3 regions of the Bradyrhizobium sp. 134 genome follow, and region 1 is predicted to be linked to each of the others. Evidence: predicted binding sites of a transcription regulator. Region 1 holds the regulator's gene; each other region holds the start of a gene.
What was found. The regulator PhoB, encoded in region 1, activates phosphate uptake and scavenging genes when phosphate is short. The targets are predictions, from matches to a motif close to TGTCATNNANCTGTCAT.
Positions count from the first base shown of each region.

Region 1 (4,719 bases):
TCTACGGCGCGGTGGTGGTGCCGATGCGCGGCTTCTCGGCGATCGCGGGCTCGCTCGCGCTCGCGGTCATCGTGATCCCGGTGGTGCTGCGCACGACCGAGGACATGCTGCTGCTGGTGCCGAACGCGTTGCGCGAGGCGGCCTCGGCGCTCGGCCTGCCGCGTTCGCTGGTGATCAAGCGGATCGCTTATCGCGCTGCCCGTTCGGGCCTCATCACCGGCGTGCTGCTCGCGACCGCCCGCGTCGCCGGTGAAACCGCGCCGCTGCTGTTCACCGCGCTGTCGAACCAGTTCTTCAGCCTCGGCCTGAACAAGACGATGGCAAACCTGCCGGTGACCATCAACAACTTCGTGCAGAGCCCCTATGCCTATTGGAAGCAGCTGGCCTGGAGCGGCGCGCTGCTCATCACCCTGACCGTTCTTGCCCTTAATATTTTCGCGCGCATCCTTGGCGCCGAGAGGACCGCAAAATGAGTGATCTTTCCGTATCGATGAGCGCGTCAGGTGGACTGCCGCACGCGGCAGTGCTGCCGGAGGCGCCCCCCAAGGTGACCGTGCGCAACCTGAACTTCTATTACGGCGAGCACCACGCGCTGAAAAACATCAACCTGACGCTCGGCGCCAACCGCGTCACGGCGTTCATCGGTCCGTCAGGCTGCGGCAAGTCGACCCTGCTGCGCATCTTCAACCGGATGTACGACCTCTATCCCGGTCAGCGCGCCACCGGTCAGCTCATGCTCGACCAGACCAACATCCTCGACGGCAAGCTGGACCTCAATCTGCTGCGCGCCCGCGTCGGCATGGTGTTCCAGAAACCGACGCCGTTCCCGATGACGATCTACGAGAACATCGCGTTCGGCATCCGTCTTTATGAGAAGATATCGAAGTCCGAAATGGACGGCCGCGTCGAGAAGGCGCTGCGCGGCGGCGCGCTGTGGAACGAGGTCAAGGACAAGCTCAACGCCTCCGGCCTGTCGCTCTCCGGCGGCCAGCAGCAGCGCCTCTGCATCGCCCGCACCGTCGCGGTGCGGCCCGAGGTGATCCTGTTCGACGAACCCTGTTCGGCGCTCGACCCGATCTCGACCGCCAAGGTCGAGGAGCTGATCCAGGAGCTGTCCGAGGATTACACGATCGCGATCGTCACCCACAACATGCAGCAGGCGGCGCGCGTCTCCGACAAGACCGCCTTCATGTATCTCGGCGAGTTGATCGAGTTCGACGACACCAGCAAGATCTTCACGTCGCCGTCCGACCGGCGCACGCAGGATTACATCACCGGCCGGTTCGGCTAGGAGACGCGACATGGGTTCTGAACATACCGCAAAGGCCTTCGACACCGACCTCCAGGAACTCACGCGCCTGGTCGCCGAGATGGGTGGCATCGCCGAGCGCATGATCGTCGAGTCCGTCGACGCATTGATCCGCCGCGACGTCCCGCTCGGCCAGCGCGTCGTCGCCATCGACACTGAACTCGACGCGCTGCAGAAGCGCATCGAGGAACGCGCGGTGCTCACCATCGCCCGGCGCCAGCCAATGGCGGTCGATCTGCGCGAGATCGTCGGCGCCATGCGCGTCGCGACCGATCTCGAGCGCATCGGCGACCTCGCCAAGAACATGGGCAAGCGCGTTGCGGCGCTGGAGACGGACTTCCATCCGCTCAAGCTGTTCCGCGGCCTCGAGCACATGACCGACCTCGTGCAGCAGCAGGTCAAGTCGGTGCTGGACGCCTATGCCGCGCATGATTTGCCGGCGGCGATGGCGGTGTGGAAGGGTGACGAGGAAGTCGACGCCATCTGCACCTCGCTGTTCCGCGAGCTCCTTACCTACATGATGGAGGATCCGCGCAACATCTCGTTCTGTATTCACCTGATGTTCTGCGCCAAGAACATCGAGCGGATCGGCGACCACGCCACCAACATCGCCGAGACCGTGTTCTACATGATCGAGGGCCAGGCGATCACCGACAAGCGGCCGAAGGGCGACATGACGACCTTCGCCAGCACGGTACCGAACACCTGAAGACTTAAGGGAGCGACGACCCGATGGGCGCACGCATTATGGTGGTTGAGGACGAGGAAGCCCTGACCGAGCTTCTCCGCTACAACCTCGAAGGCGACGGCTATGACGTCGAGACGGTGATGCGCGGCGACGACGCCGACACCCGCCTCAAGGAGCACATCCCCGATCTGGTCGTGCTCGACTGGATGCTGCCGGGCCTGTCAGGCATCGAACTGTGCCGGCGGCTTCGCACCCGTCCCGAGACCAAGCAGCTCCCGATTATCATGCTCACCGCGCGCGGCGAGGAGAGCGAGCGGGTGCGGGGTCTTGCGACCGGCGCCGACGATTACATCGTCAAGCCATTCTCGGTGCCGGAGCTGCTGGCGCGCGTGAAAGGCCTGCTGCGGCGCGCAAGCCCCGAGCGGCTCGCCACCGTCCTTGCTTTTGGCGACATCGAGCTCGACCGCGACAAGCGCCGCGTGGCGCGCTCGGGCCGGCCGATCGATCTCGGTCCGACCGAATATCGCCTGCTGGAGTTCTTCCTGGAGCACCCGGGACGGGTGTTCTCGCGCGAGCAACTGCTCGACAGCGTCTGGGGCCGCGACATCTATATCGACGAGCGCACCGTCGACGTGCATATCGGCCGCCTGCGCAAGCTGCTCAATCTCGGCCGCGAGCAGGACCCGATCCGCACCGTCCGCGGCGCTGGTTACGCGCTGGATGATCGGTTTGCCAAGGCGGAGCAGGTGTAGGGTTGCAGCCTTGTTTGTTGGCAAGCTGTCCCCGAATTCTTCGACGTCGTCCCGGACAAGCGAGCGAAGCGAGCGCTGATCCGGGACCCATAACCACCGAACGTGGTTTGGCGAAGACTCGGAATGACCCCTTTCGCGCAACAACTGCGCGCTCGGAGTATGGGTCCCGGCCCCCGTGCGCAATTGGCCGGGACGACACTGAAATCGTTGAGCCGTCTTCGCGCGACGACTTGCGGTAATTAGCGCGGCCCCGGCTTCACCGGTGCACGCCGCCGATCCGACGCCGGCTGGTACGCGACGCGCGAGTGCTGGGCGCAATAGGGCAGGCCGGACAGCGCCCGTCCACCGCAGAAGAAGAAGTCCGGGCTCGAGGGATCGCCGACCGGCCAGTGGCAGGTCGCCTCGTTCAATTCCAGCAGCGACAGCCGCTGGCTCATCGGCACCACGTTGTCATAGGTGACCGGATCCGGCTCAGCCTCGACCTCGAAGGCCTGCGCCAGCGCGGTGTTGCCGCGCGAGATCGGGCGGCTCACCCGCATCATGTGCTGCGCGGGGCGCGCCTTGCGCGGTCGGGGCGCTGCCGACGAAGGGCTCTTGGCGCGGCCCGAGAGGCCGAGCCTGTGCACTTTGCCGATTACGGCATTGCGGGTCACATTGCCGAGCTCCGCCGCGATCTGGCTGGCCGAAAGTCCGGCCTCCCAGAGCTTTTTCAGCTGCTCGACGCGATCATCGGACCAGGTCAAAACCGTCATTGCACCCTTTCCCTCGCTGCGCGCCAGCCATCCTGGGGCCTCGTAGCGAATGCCTAAGCCTTCAAAAACCCGTGCCGCCAGAATCCCTTAAGGCTCGCCGGGCGCGTCTTGAACGCCCGAACGTTTACGCCGGTACATAAGGACTTAAAGATCAGAACCACTGCACGAGATGTCGTATCTGACAATCCAAACGCTACAATATGGCGTGACTCCCGCGCAAGAGTCCGCCGACTCGCTTCCACATGTTCCGTGACTAAATCCCGCAAAATCGGCACCGCAAGACTACGGATTCAGCGTTTCGCGAGGCTTTCCGGGCGGCATTGACACCCGTTTCACCAAGCCTAAGATAGTCGCACGTGCCGCCCGCAAGAGGCGGCACGTTTCGTTTTCCGGGCCGGTCGATGGTGCGTTGCGCAATGCACGCTCACACCGTCCGCAACATTCAAGTGACCGTCATGACTAACAGCGCAGCGCCGCATTTGCTCCCCGTTTTCGCCAGGTCCGACCTCGGTTTCGAGCGTGGCGAAGGCTGCTGGCTGATCGCGACCAATGGCGAGCGCTATCTCGATTTCACCTCCGGGGTGGCGGTGAATGCGCTCGGCCATGCCCATCCGGCGCTGGTCGCGGCGTTGCAGGAGCAGGCCACGAAGCTCTGGCACATGTCGAACCTGTTCCAGAGCCCGGACGGCGAAAAGCTCGCCGCGCGCCTGTGCAATGAAAGTTTTGCGGATTTCGTGTTCTTCTGCAATTCCGGCGCCGAAGCGCTGGAATGCGTGATCAAGGTGGTGCGCCGTTATCACGCCGCGAAGGGCCATCCCGACCGCTATCGCATGATCACCTTCGAAGGCGCGTTCCATGGCCGCACGCTGGCGACGCTGGCCGCGACGGGTTCGGCAAAATATCTCGAAGGTTTCGGCCCCCCGATGGAGGGCTTCGACCAGGTTGCGCATGGCGATCTCGAGGCGGTGAAAAAGGCGATCGGTCCGCAGACCGCCGGAATCCTGATCGAGCCGATCCAGGGCGAGGGCGGTGTCCGTTCGGCAACGCCTGCCTTCCTGAGGGCGTTGCGCCAGCTCTGCGACGAGAAGGGTCTGTTGCTCGCCTTCGACGAGGTGCAAACCGGCATGGGTCGCACCGGCGATCTGTTCGCGTACCGCCGCCTTGGCGTCGAGCCCGACGTGATGTCGCTGGCCAAGGCGCTCGGCGGCGGCTTCCCGA
Region 1 covers NZ_JADPKX010000034.1:802,173-806,891, forward strand. Annotated here, with positions in the region: gene pstA (phosphate ABC transporter permease PstA) at 1-473, shown strand, start outside; gene pstB (phosphate ABC transporter ATP-binding protein PstB) at 470-1,291, shown strand; gene phoU (phosphate signaling complex protein PhoU) at 1,302-2,018, shown strand; gene phoB (phosphate regulon transcriptional regulator PhoB) at 2,042-2,749, shown strand; gene IVA75_RS13385 (GcrA family cell cycle regulator) at 2,989-3,501, opposite strand; gene IVA75_RS13390 (aspartate aminotransferase family protein) at 3,957-4,719, shown strand, end outside.

Region 2 (4,719 bases), on a different contig from region 1:
ATAGGAATTTTCCGCGGCGCACAGTGCGCAAGGCGCGTTGAAGCGATACGGCTCGAAGGGATGGTCCTCGAAGTCGAGCGACACGACTTGCGTATAGGGCGGGATCGCATAGATGCGTTTCTCGCGACCGGCGCCGAACAGTTGCAGCGCCGGGCAATTGTCCATCTTGGGATTGTCGAATTTCGGCGTCGGCGACGGGTCCATGACGTAGCGCGCATTGACCTTCACCGGATAGGCGTAAGCCGTCGCGATATGGCCGAAGCGGGCGATGTCCTCGTAGAGCTTGACATGCATCAGGCCGTATTCGGCGAGCGCGTGCATGCGCCGCGTCTCGGTCTCGCGCGGCTCGAGGAAACGCAGTGGCTCCGGGATCGGCACCTGATAGACCAACACCTGATTCGCGTGCAGCGATGTCTCGGGGATGCGGTGACGGGTCTGGATCACGGTCGCATCTTCCGTCGCCGTCGTCGTGGCGACACCGGCGGTCTTGGCGAAGAATTTGCGGATCGAGATCGCGTTGGTGGTGTCGTCGGAGCCCTGGTCGATCACTTTCAGCACGTCCTCGGGCCCGAGGATCGCCGCGGTGACCTGGACGCCGCCGGTGCCCCAGCCGTAGGGCATCGGCATTTCACGGCTGGCGAACGGCACCTGATAGCCGGGGATCGCGATCGCCTTCAGGATCGCGCGGCGGATCATCCGTTTGGTCTGTTCGTCGAGATAGGCGAAATTGTAGGCGGGCGCGTTCATTCCGCGGCCTCCTTCATGGCGTCGGGCGCATTGGCTTCAGTGAATTCCTTGCGCAGCTTGCGCAACAGGCCGAGCTCGGACTGGAAGTCGACATAATGCGGCAGCTTCAGATGCTCGACGAAGCCGGTCGCCTGGACGTTGTCCGAATGCGACATCACGAATTCTTCGTCTTGCGCAGGGGCGAGTGCCTCTTCGCCGAGCTCGCGCGCACGCAACGCGCGGTCGACCAGCGCCATCGACATGGTCTTGCGTTCGCTCTGGCCGAAGGCGAGGCCATAACCGCGGGTGAAGCACGGCGCTTCGGTCGCGGAGCCCTTGAACTGGTTGACCATCTGACACTCGGTGAGCTCGATCGAGCCGAGCGGCACGACGAAGCCGGCGTCTTCCGCCGAAAATTCAACATCGACCTCGCCGAAGCGAATCTCGCCGGCGAAGGGATGGTTGCGGCCGTAGCCGCGCTGGGTGGAATAGCCCATCGCCAGCAAGAACCCTTCGTCGCCACGCGCGAGATTTTGCAGGCGCAGGTCACGATCCGCCGGAAAGTTCAGCGGCTCGCGGGTGAGGTCGCCGACGCTGGCGCCCTCTTCCGCTTGCGGCGAGGATTCGATCAGGCCGTCGCGGCCGAGGATATCCGTCACCCGCGGGGTGGGCACTGTCGATGCTTCGGCCGTCGCTGGCGCTTCCGGCACAAAGCCTTCGGCGAGCGAGGGATCGAGCAGGCGATGGGTGTAGTCGAAGGTCGGCCCGAGAATCTGGCCGCCGGGAACGTCCTTGAAGGTCGAGGACACCCGCCGCTGCACCCGCATCGCGCCGGTCTCGACCGGCTCGCTGGCGCCGAAGCGCGGCAGCGTGGCGCGGAAGGCACGGACCAGGAAGATCGCCTCGATCAGATCGCCGCGCGCCTGCTTGATGGCGAGCGCCGCGAGCTCGCGGTCATAGAGCGAGCCTTCGCTCATGACGCGATCCACGGCGAGGCCGAGTTGCTCCGAGATCTGGTCGAGCGTGATTTCCGGCACGCTTTGATCGCCGCGCCGCGCACTGGCGAGCAGGCGATGGGCGTTCTCGATGGCGCGTTCGCCGCCTTTGACTGCGACATACATGCTTAGCTTCCCTTGCTCACGACACGCGTGGTGCGCGGGATCGCAACCACGGCATCGTCGGCGACCAGCACCACATCGATGCCGCGCGGAAACAGCGTTTCGTTGACGCGCAGGCGCTCGAACAGGTCGAACGGCTTGATCGACGCCTGGAGCGTGGCGACGCCGTCGATGCCGGGACCGCGCAGCTCGAAGCTCCGTCCTCCGTCCAGGCTCTCGACCTGAAGAATCAACGTGGTCGACCGATCCGGATATTCGCTGGTGCCGAGCGCGAAGCGCTCGAGCGAAGGCAGCGCCCCACCATCGCTGATCAGCGCGAAGCTGGCGATCGAGGGATCCTGCACCACCGGTGCGCCGGTGTGGAACTTCAGCCATTTTGTCACGTCGGTGCTTTCCGACATGCGCGCATCGAGCCAGAGCGGCGTGTCGTGGTCGAACAGCGTCAGCGCGATCGCGGCCGTGCCGCGCATCATCGTTTGAGGCGCTCCTGATGTCGGCACGATGCGCTGGACCGATCCCGGCCGCGCCATCGCGTCCATGACCGAGCGAAAGGTCGATTGCGCCGACAGCACCTTGTCGGCGAACCCCGGCGGCAGTTCAGCAATCGTGGTCATGATCTCACCCCTCACCGCGCACCATGGTGTAGAAATCAACCTTCGTCGCGGCGGTCTCGGCCGCCACCTGTTTGCGCTTGGCCATCAGCTGCTCACGCAACGGCGCGATAATGTCCCGCTCCACCGCGCCGCCGAAATCGCTGGACTGCACCAGCGCATCGCACAGCGCGATCAGCCGCGCCTTCTCGCCGTCGCGACCGAGCGTGTAACCGAAGCCGACCTCGCCGCTCGCAAGCCGCACCGCGGCGCGCGACACCGTGGCTTCGCCAAGGTTGAACGGCGCGCCGTCGCCGCCGACCCGGCCGCGCAGCATGACGAGGCCGTTTTCCGGCGCGCGCAGATCCTGATGCGCTGGCAAAGCGAGAGCGCGGAGGCGAGCGGCGATCTCGCCCGCCTCGGCGTGCGCCAGCACGGCCATTGCGGCCCTGCGCTGGGCTTGCTGATTGTTGTGCTGGGTCACCACATCCACCGACTTTTCTGCAGAACTTGCCGAGTCTAAGTTGTCTATGATACTAGACAACTTGATAGCGGAGCGCCATGACTGTTTGGTGACAAGGGCGTGATTTCTGGAGTAGCTTCCCGGCCACATGAGCATGCAGGACACAGCTTCCTCCGGCGTCGCATTGTGGCGCCTCGTTGCCGACGGCATCGAGCGCGGCATCGCCGACGGCCGCTTTGCGGCCGGCGACAAGCTGCCGGGCGAGGTGGAGATCGCCGAAACCTATCGCGTCAACCGCCACACCGTGCGGCGCGCGCTGGCCGCGCTTGCGGAGCGCGGCATCGTGCGGGCCGAACGCGGCAGCGGAACCTACGTCGAGGCGCAGAAGCTCGCCTATCCGCTGCGCTCGCGGACCCGTTTCTCCGAGATCGTCGGCGCGGACGGCCGCGAACCGCATGGCCGGTTGATCGAGGCGTCCGATGATGTCGCGACCCGCGAACTCGCGCGGGAACTCGGCCTCAAGACCGGTGCACCGCTGGTGCGGATCGAGGCGATGCGCCTCGCCGACCGCACACCGATCTGCGTCTCCACGACGTGGCTGTCGGCGCAGCTGTTTCCGGGTGCGGGCGACGTCTTTGCCGCGACCCGCTCGATGACGAAATTGCTCGAGCATTACGGCGTCCGCGACTATCGCCGCGGCGCGACCCGGATCACCGCCGGCATCGTTGACGCAACCGACGCCGCACGGCTCGATCTGGCGCTGGGACGGCCGATCCTGGTGGTCGACGCCACCGATCACGATCTCGACGGCAAGCCGCTGGTCACCAAGCATTCGCGCTTTGCGGCGGAGCGGGTGGAATTTTTGGTGGAGTCCTAGGGTGGGCAAAGGCGCACTTGCGCCGTGCCCACCATCCATCCAGTGCTGCGATTGAACTGGTGCGCACGCTGCGTTTTACCACCCTACGAAATCGGTGATCAGGCGACCGCCCTTCGCCCAATAATCGCGAAGCGCAGTTTTCCCGAGACGAAATCGATCGCGGCGACCGCGACCAGGATCATCAGGATCAGGAACGACACCTTCTGCCATTCCAGCACGCGGATCTGCTCGGCGAGCTGGAGGCCGATACCGCCGGCACCGACGATGCCGATGATGGTAGCCGAACGCGTGTTCGACTCGATGAAATAGAGCACTTGGCCGGCGATCACGGGCAAAACCTGCGGCAGCAGACCGAAGCGGATCTCGTGCAGCGCACTGCCGCCGGAGGCGCGGATGCCCTCGACCTGCTTCTGGTCCGCGCCCTCGATCGCCTCCGAGAACAGCTTTCCAAAGGCGCCGAAATCGGACACGGCAATGGCGAGCACGCCGGCAAACGGGCCGAGCCCGACCACGTTGATCCACACCAGCGCCCAGATCAGCGTGTCGATGCCGCGGATCGAATCCAGGAAGCGTCGAATCGGGAAGCGCAAAATACTCGACGGCACCACGTTACGCGCGGCAAGAAGACTGACCGGCAGCGCGAACACCGCAGCCAGCGTCGTGCCGAGCAGCGCGATCGACAGGGTCTCGCCCAGCGCCTTCAGATAGATCGGCAGCGACGAGCCGGGATCCGGCGGAATCATCATCAAGCTGATCCAGCCGAGCTGGCTGAGGCCGGCGACGAAGCGCGAGGGCGAGAAATCGAGATCGACGAGGCCATAAATCAGGATCGCGAGCGCCGCGACGATCATCCCCGGCATGGCGAGCCGCGCCGAGGCCGGCCGGTCGAACACATCGGGGTAGCGCGCGCGAAGCGCGGCGATGTCGATCTCCTGCGGCCCCGTC
Region 2 covers NZ_JADPKX010000016.1:33,599-38,317, reverse strand. Annotated here, with positions in the region: gene IVA75_RS05745 (alpha-D-ribose 1-methylphosphonate 5-phosphate C-P-lyase PhnJ) at 1-747, opposite strand, end outside; gene IVA75_RS05740 (carbon-phosphorus lyase complex subunit PhnI) at 744-1,847, opposite strand; gene phnH (phosphonate C-P lyase system protein PhnH) at 1,850-2,458, opposite strand; gene phnG (phosphonate C-P lyase system protein PhnG) at 2,463-2,927, opposite strand; gene phnF (phosphonate metabolism transcriptional regulator PhnF) at 3,046-3,774, shown strand; gene phnE (phosphonate ABC transporter, permease protein PhnE) at 3,873-4,634, opposite strand; gene phnE (phosphonate ABC transporter, permease protein PhnE) at 4,718-4,719, opposite strand, start outside.
Region 2: a site for PhoB is predicted at 2,996-3,012, ahead of phnF (phosphonate metabolism transcriptional regulator PhnF). Genes of this name have one in related genera too.

Region 3 (4,719 bases), on a different contig from region 1:
GGACGTCGCATTGGGAATCGCGACCGCGACACCGGCGTTCTTGCCGGCCTCGGCGGGTCCGTGGAAATGCGCGGCGGTGGCGGGGCCGGACAGGCCGGAATAGGTGACCTTCCAGGACAGCTTCTTGCTGGCGGCGTCGTAATCCAGATCGGCCGTTCCAGTGCCGCTGCTGGTCGTTGCGGGGACCTCGGACTTGGCGTCGAGCGTTGCTTTCAGCTTTTCGGCGCTGGCCGAACCCGCAAAAGCAACGGCGCCAAGCACTGACATGGCAATGACGATCTTGTTCATGATTTTTCTCCCTGCTGAACCCGTTTGGGCCGCCAAACTTCCAACAGCCGGCATTTCAGTTTATTCCCGTTCCAGGCCGCGGTGGGCTAAATTCTTCGTGGCTGGAGCCGCGAGGGCATCGGTCATAAGCTTCGCCGCGACGACGAAAGGACCGCATGTTGCGACGAACAACCTCCGTGGCGCTGCTCGCCGCACTCGCCGGAGCCGGCGTTTATTGGTGGCTCAGCGCGCCGGTGGTGGCGGCCGCTGGCACCGCGCCCGCCCGCGCCCCTGATCTTGCCAATGGCCAGGTGATATTTAAAGCCGGCGGCTGCGCCTCATGCCATGCCGTCCCCGACCAGCCCGATCGTCTCAGGCTCGGCGGCGGCGTTGCGATCAAGTCGCCGTTCGGAACGTTCTATGCGCCGAACATCTCGTCCGACCCGACCGACGGCATCGGCAAATGGAGCGAGGCCGAATTCGTCAATGCTGTGATGCACGGGGTCTCGCCGGACGGCCGGCATTATTTTCCGGCCTTTCCCTACACGTCCTATCAGCACGCCAGGCGCGAGGACGTGCTCGATCTCTTTGCGTACCTGAAAACGCTGCCGGCCGTTGCAGGCAAGGTGCGCGACCACGACGTGCGCTTTCCGTTCAATATCCGCCGCAACGTCGGCATCTGGAAATTCTTATTTCTGGACGGCAAGCCCTTCGTCGCCGACGGCGCGAAGTCGCCGCAGTGGAATCGCGGCGCCTATCTCGTCAGCAGCTTTGGCCATTGCGCGGAGTGCCACAGCCCACGCAACGCGCTTGGCGGCATCATCGCCGGACAACGCTTCGCGGGAGGCCCCAATCCGGAAGGCGAGGGATGGGTGCCCAACATCACCCAGAAGGGCCTCGGCGAGTGGAGCGCGAAGGATATTGCCTATTTCCTGAAGACCGGCGAATTGCCCGACGGCGACAGCGTCGGGGGCGCGATGACGCGGGTGATCAAGAACACCTCGCAATTGCCGGACGACGATCTCGCGGCGATGGCGGACTATCTCAAATCGCTGCCGCCGGTGGACGGTCCGCGGCGCCCCAAGCGCAAGGAGGGCGGCGCCTGATCAGGGCCGCCGTTTTCTCGACGGTCAACTCGCGCCAAACGCCTTGAAGGTGATGATGGTGAGGGTGTCCTGGATGCCGGGCAGCACCTGCACCTTCTCGTTGACGAAGTGGCCGATATCGGTGTCGTTGTCGACGTAGAACTTCACCAGCAGGTCGTATTGACCGGCCGTGGAATAGATCTCGGAGGCGATCTCGGCTTCGGCAAGCGCATTGGCGACTACATAGGATTGGCCGAGCTTGCATTTGATCTGGACGAAAAAGGGAACCATCGCGGTCTCTCCGAAAGCATATCTGGCGGCTAATAGGCCAAACCCGGCCGGATTTAGCAAGCGAACTTGCTGGGCCGAGGGAGGCGCGCTAGGACGGTCCATGGCTTCGAAAACGCTGAAGATCGCCCCATGACAACGCCCGTCGCGCTGACCATTGCCGGCTCCGATTCGAGCGGCGGCGCCGGCATCCAGGCCGACCTGAAGACCTTTGCCGCGCTGGGGGTTTTTGGCGCGTCCGCCATCACGGCGCTGACCGCGCAGAACACCCGCGGCGTCACCGGCATTCACGCGGTGCCCGCCGAATTCGTCACCGCGCAGATCGATGCGGTGTTTTCCGATCTCGAGGTCGGCGCGGTCAAGATCGGCATGGTGGCGCAAGCCGCCAGCATCGATGCGATCGCGGCCGCGCTGTCGCGCTGGGCGCCCCGGCATATCGTGCTCGATCCCGTGATGGTGGCGACATCGGGTGATCGCCTGCTCGCCTCCGAAGCCGTCGACGCCCTGCGCATCAAGCTGATGCCGCTGGCCTCGGTGATCACACCCAATCTGCCCGAGGCCGCGGCTCTGCTCGGCGAACCGGTCGCGGCCAGCGAGGCCGAAATCGAGAGCCAGGGGCGCCGGCTGCTGGCGCTCGGCTGCAGGGCGGTCCTGATCAAGGGCGGGCACGGCGAGGGCGCCGAGAGCATCGACTATCTAGTCGATGCCAGCACCACGATCGCGCTGGCCGCGCCGCGCGTTGCCACTCGCAACACCCATGGCACCGGCTGCTCGCTGTCCTCGGCGGTCGCCGCCGGGCTCGCCAGGGGCGAGGATCTCGAGCGCGCCGTGCGCAAAGCCAAGGCCTGGATCAGCGCGGCGATCGCGGCCGCCGATCGCTTCAGCGTCGGCCACGGCCACGGCCCGATCCATCATTTCCACAAATTCTACTGACGCCGGTCGCGAGCGCGCCGCAGCTCCGGGTTCTTGCGGAGGCCGCTGCGACGCCATGTCGCCTGATTGTCGCATGCGACTGATATTCGCGGGGTGGGCGAGGCAAGCGCGATTCGGTTCCGAAGGTGCCTCAAAGGTTCAATTGGTCATCCCCCTGTCACGGGACATTGTTACAGGCTGGCGCATGGGAAGTTACGATGTGAGTGACGAGAGCCCGGAGCGGCGCTTTCGCACGTTGTTCATCTCCGACGTTCATCTCGGAGCCCGCGGTTCTCAAGCCGACCTTCTGCTCGATTTCCTGCGTTTCCATGATGCCGACACGATCTATCTCGTCGGCGATATCGTCGACGGCTGGGCGCTGAAATCGAGCTGGCATTGGCCGCAATCGCATAACGATCTCGTCCAGAAGCTTTTGCGCAAGGCGCGCAAGGGCGCCAAGGTGATCTACATCCCCGGCAATCACGACGAGTTCCTGCGCAACTATTACGGCACGCATTTCGGCGGCATCGACGTGGTCGAGAACACCGTCCACACCGGCGCGGACGGCAAGCGCTATCTCGTCATCCACGGCGACATCTTCGACCTCGTGGTGCAGAACGCCCGCTGGCTCGCTCATCTCGGCGACAAGGCCTACGACTTCGCGATCCAGCTCAATCGCTTCGTCAACTTCTTCCGGCGCATGTTCAAGGTGCCCTATTGGTCGCTGTCGCAATGGGCCAAGCAGAAGGTCAAGAACGCCGTCAACTATATCGGCGCATTCGAGCAGGCGCTCGCCGCCGAGGCGCGGCGCCACGACGCCGACGGCGTGATCTGCGGCCACATCCATTACGCGGTGATCCGCGACGAGGGCGGCATCCGCTACATGAATTGCGGCGACTGGGTCGAGAGCTGCACGGCGCTGGTCGAGCACGATGACGGCCGTTTCGAGATCATCACCTGGGCGGACCAGGCCGAGAAGCCGGCGCAGGTCCCGCAGGTTGCAGCCAGAGCTGCATGACAAAGGCAGCCTGATGCGCATCCTGGTCGCGACCGACGCCTGGCACCCGCAAGTCAACGGTGTGGTTCGGACGCTGACCAAACTTGCTGACGGTGCCAAAAGCCTCGACGTCGAATTCTCGTACCTGACACCGCAATCGTTCCGCACCTTTGCGATGCCGAGCTATCGGGACGTGCGGCTGGCCATGCCGCGGCCGGGCAGAATCGCGAAGCTGATCGAAGAGGCGCAGGCGGACAGCATCCACATCGCGACGGAGGGGCCGATCGGCCTCATGGTCCGCCGCTATTGCCGCCAGCGCAAGCTGCCCTTCACGACCAGCTTCCACACCCGCTTTCCCGAATATGTCCGCGCTCGCGTGCCGGTGCCGGGCTCGCTGATCTGGCGGGCGCTGCGCCGATTCCACAGCCCCAGCCGCGCCGTGATGGCGGCAACGCCGGCGCTCGCCAGCGAGCTGACCGAGCGCGGCTTCGACAATGTCGTGCTGTGGCCTCGCGGCGTCGACACCCATTTGTTCCATCCCCGTGCGATTGATCTCTGCCTGCCGGCGCCGGTGTTCCTCTCGGTGGGCCGGGTCGCGGTGGAGAAGAATCTCGAGGCCTTCCTCGACCTCGACCTGCCCGGCACCAAGGTGATCGTCGGCGATGGTCCGGCGCGTGTCGCGCTGGAGGAGGCCCATCCGGACGCGATCTTCCTCGGCGAAAAGCACGGCGAGGAACTGGCGGACATTTACGCTGCCGCCGATGTCTTCGTGTTTCCGAGCAAAACCGACACCTTCGGCCTGGTCCTGCTCGAAGCGCTGGCGAGCGGCCTGCCGGTCGCGGCGCTTCCGGTGAAGGGGCCCCGCGACGTGATCGGCGATGCGCCGGTCGGCGCGCTCGATCACGATCTGCGCAGCGCCTGCTTCGCCGCGCTGGACATCTCCCGGCAGGACTGTGTCGAATTCGCCGCCAACTACACCTGGGAGGCCTCGGCCCGGGCCTTTATCGACAGCATTTTGGCGGTCGGCGCGGTGCTGCCGGGCCGGAACGGGGCGGAGCCGGCGCGATTCGTCGCCTGAGAGCCCAGAATGCTCGCGCGGAGATGCCTTGCCCGCGCCTCCTCCGCCGCGATAACATCAGGCATGACAGAACAGCTCCTCCCGATCGGCCC
Region 3 covers NZ_JADPKX010000006.1:10,158-14,876, forward strand. Annotated here, with positions in the region: gene IVA75_RS00820 (CHRD domain-containing protein) at 1-288, opposite strand, end outside; gene IVA75_RS00825 (cytochrome c) at 444-1,373, shown strand; gene IVA75_RS00830 (Lrp/AsnC family transcriptional regulator) at 1,398-1,643, opposite strand; gene thiD (bifunctional hydroxymethylpyrimidine kinase/phosphomethylpyrimidine kinase) at 1,773-2,573, shown strand; gene IVA75_RS00840 (UDP-2,3-diacylglucosamine diphosphatase) at 2,758-3,570, shown strand; gene IVA75_RS00845 (glycosyltransferase family 1 protein) at 3,584-4,627, shown strand; gene IVA75_RS00850 (threonine/serine dehydratase) at 4,691-4,719, shown strand, end outside.
Region 3: a site for PhoB is predicted at 2,718-2,734, ahead of IVA75_RS00840 (UDP-2,3-diacylglucosamine diphosphatase). Genes of this name have one in related genera too.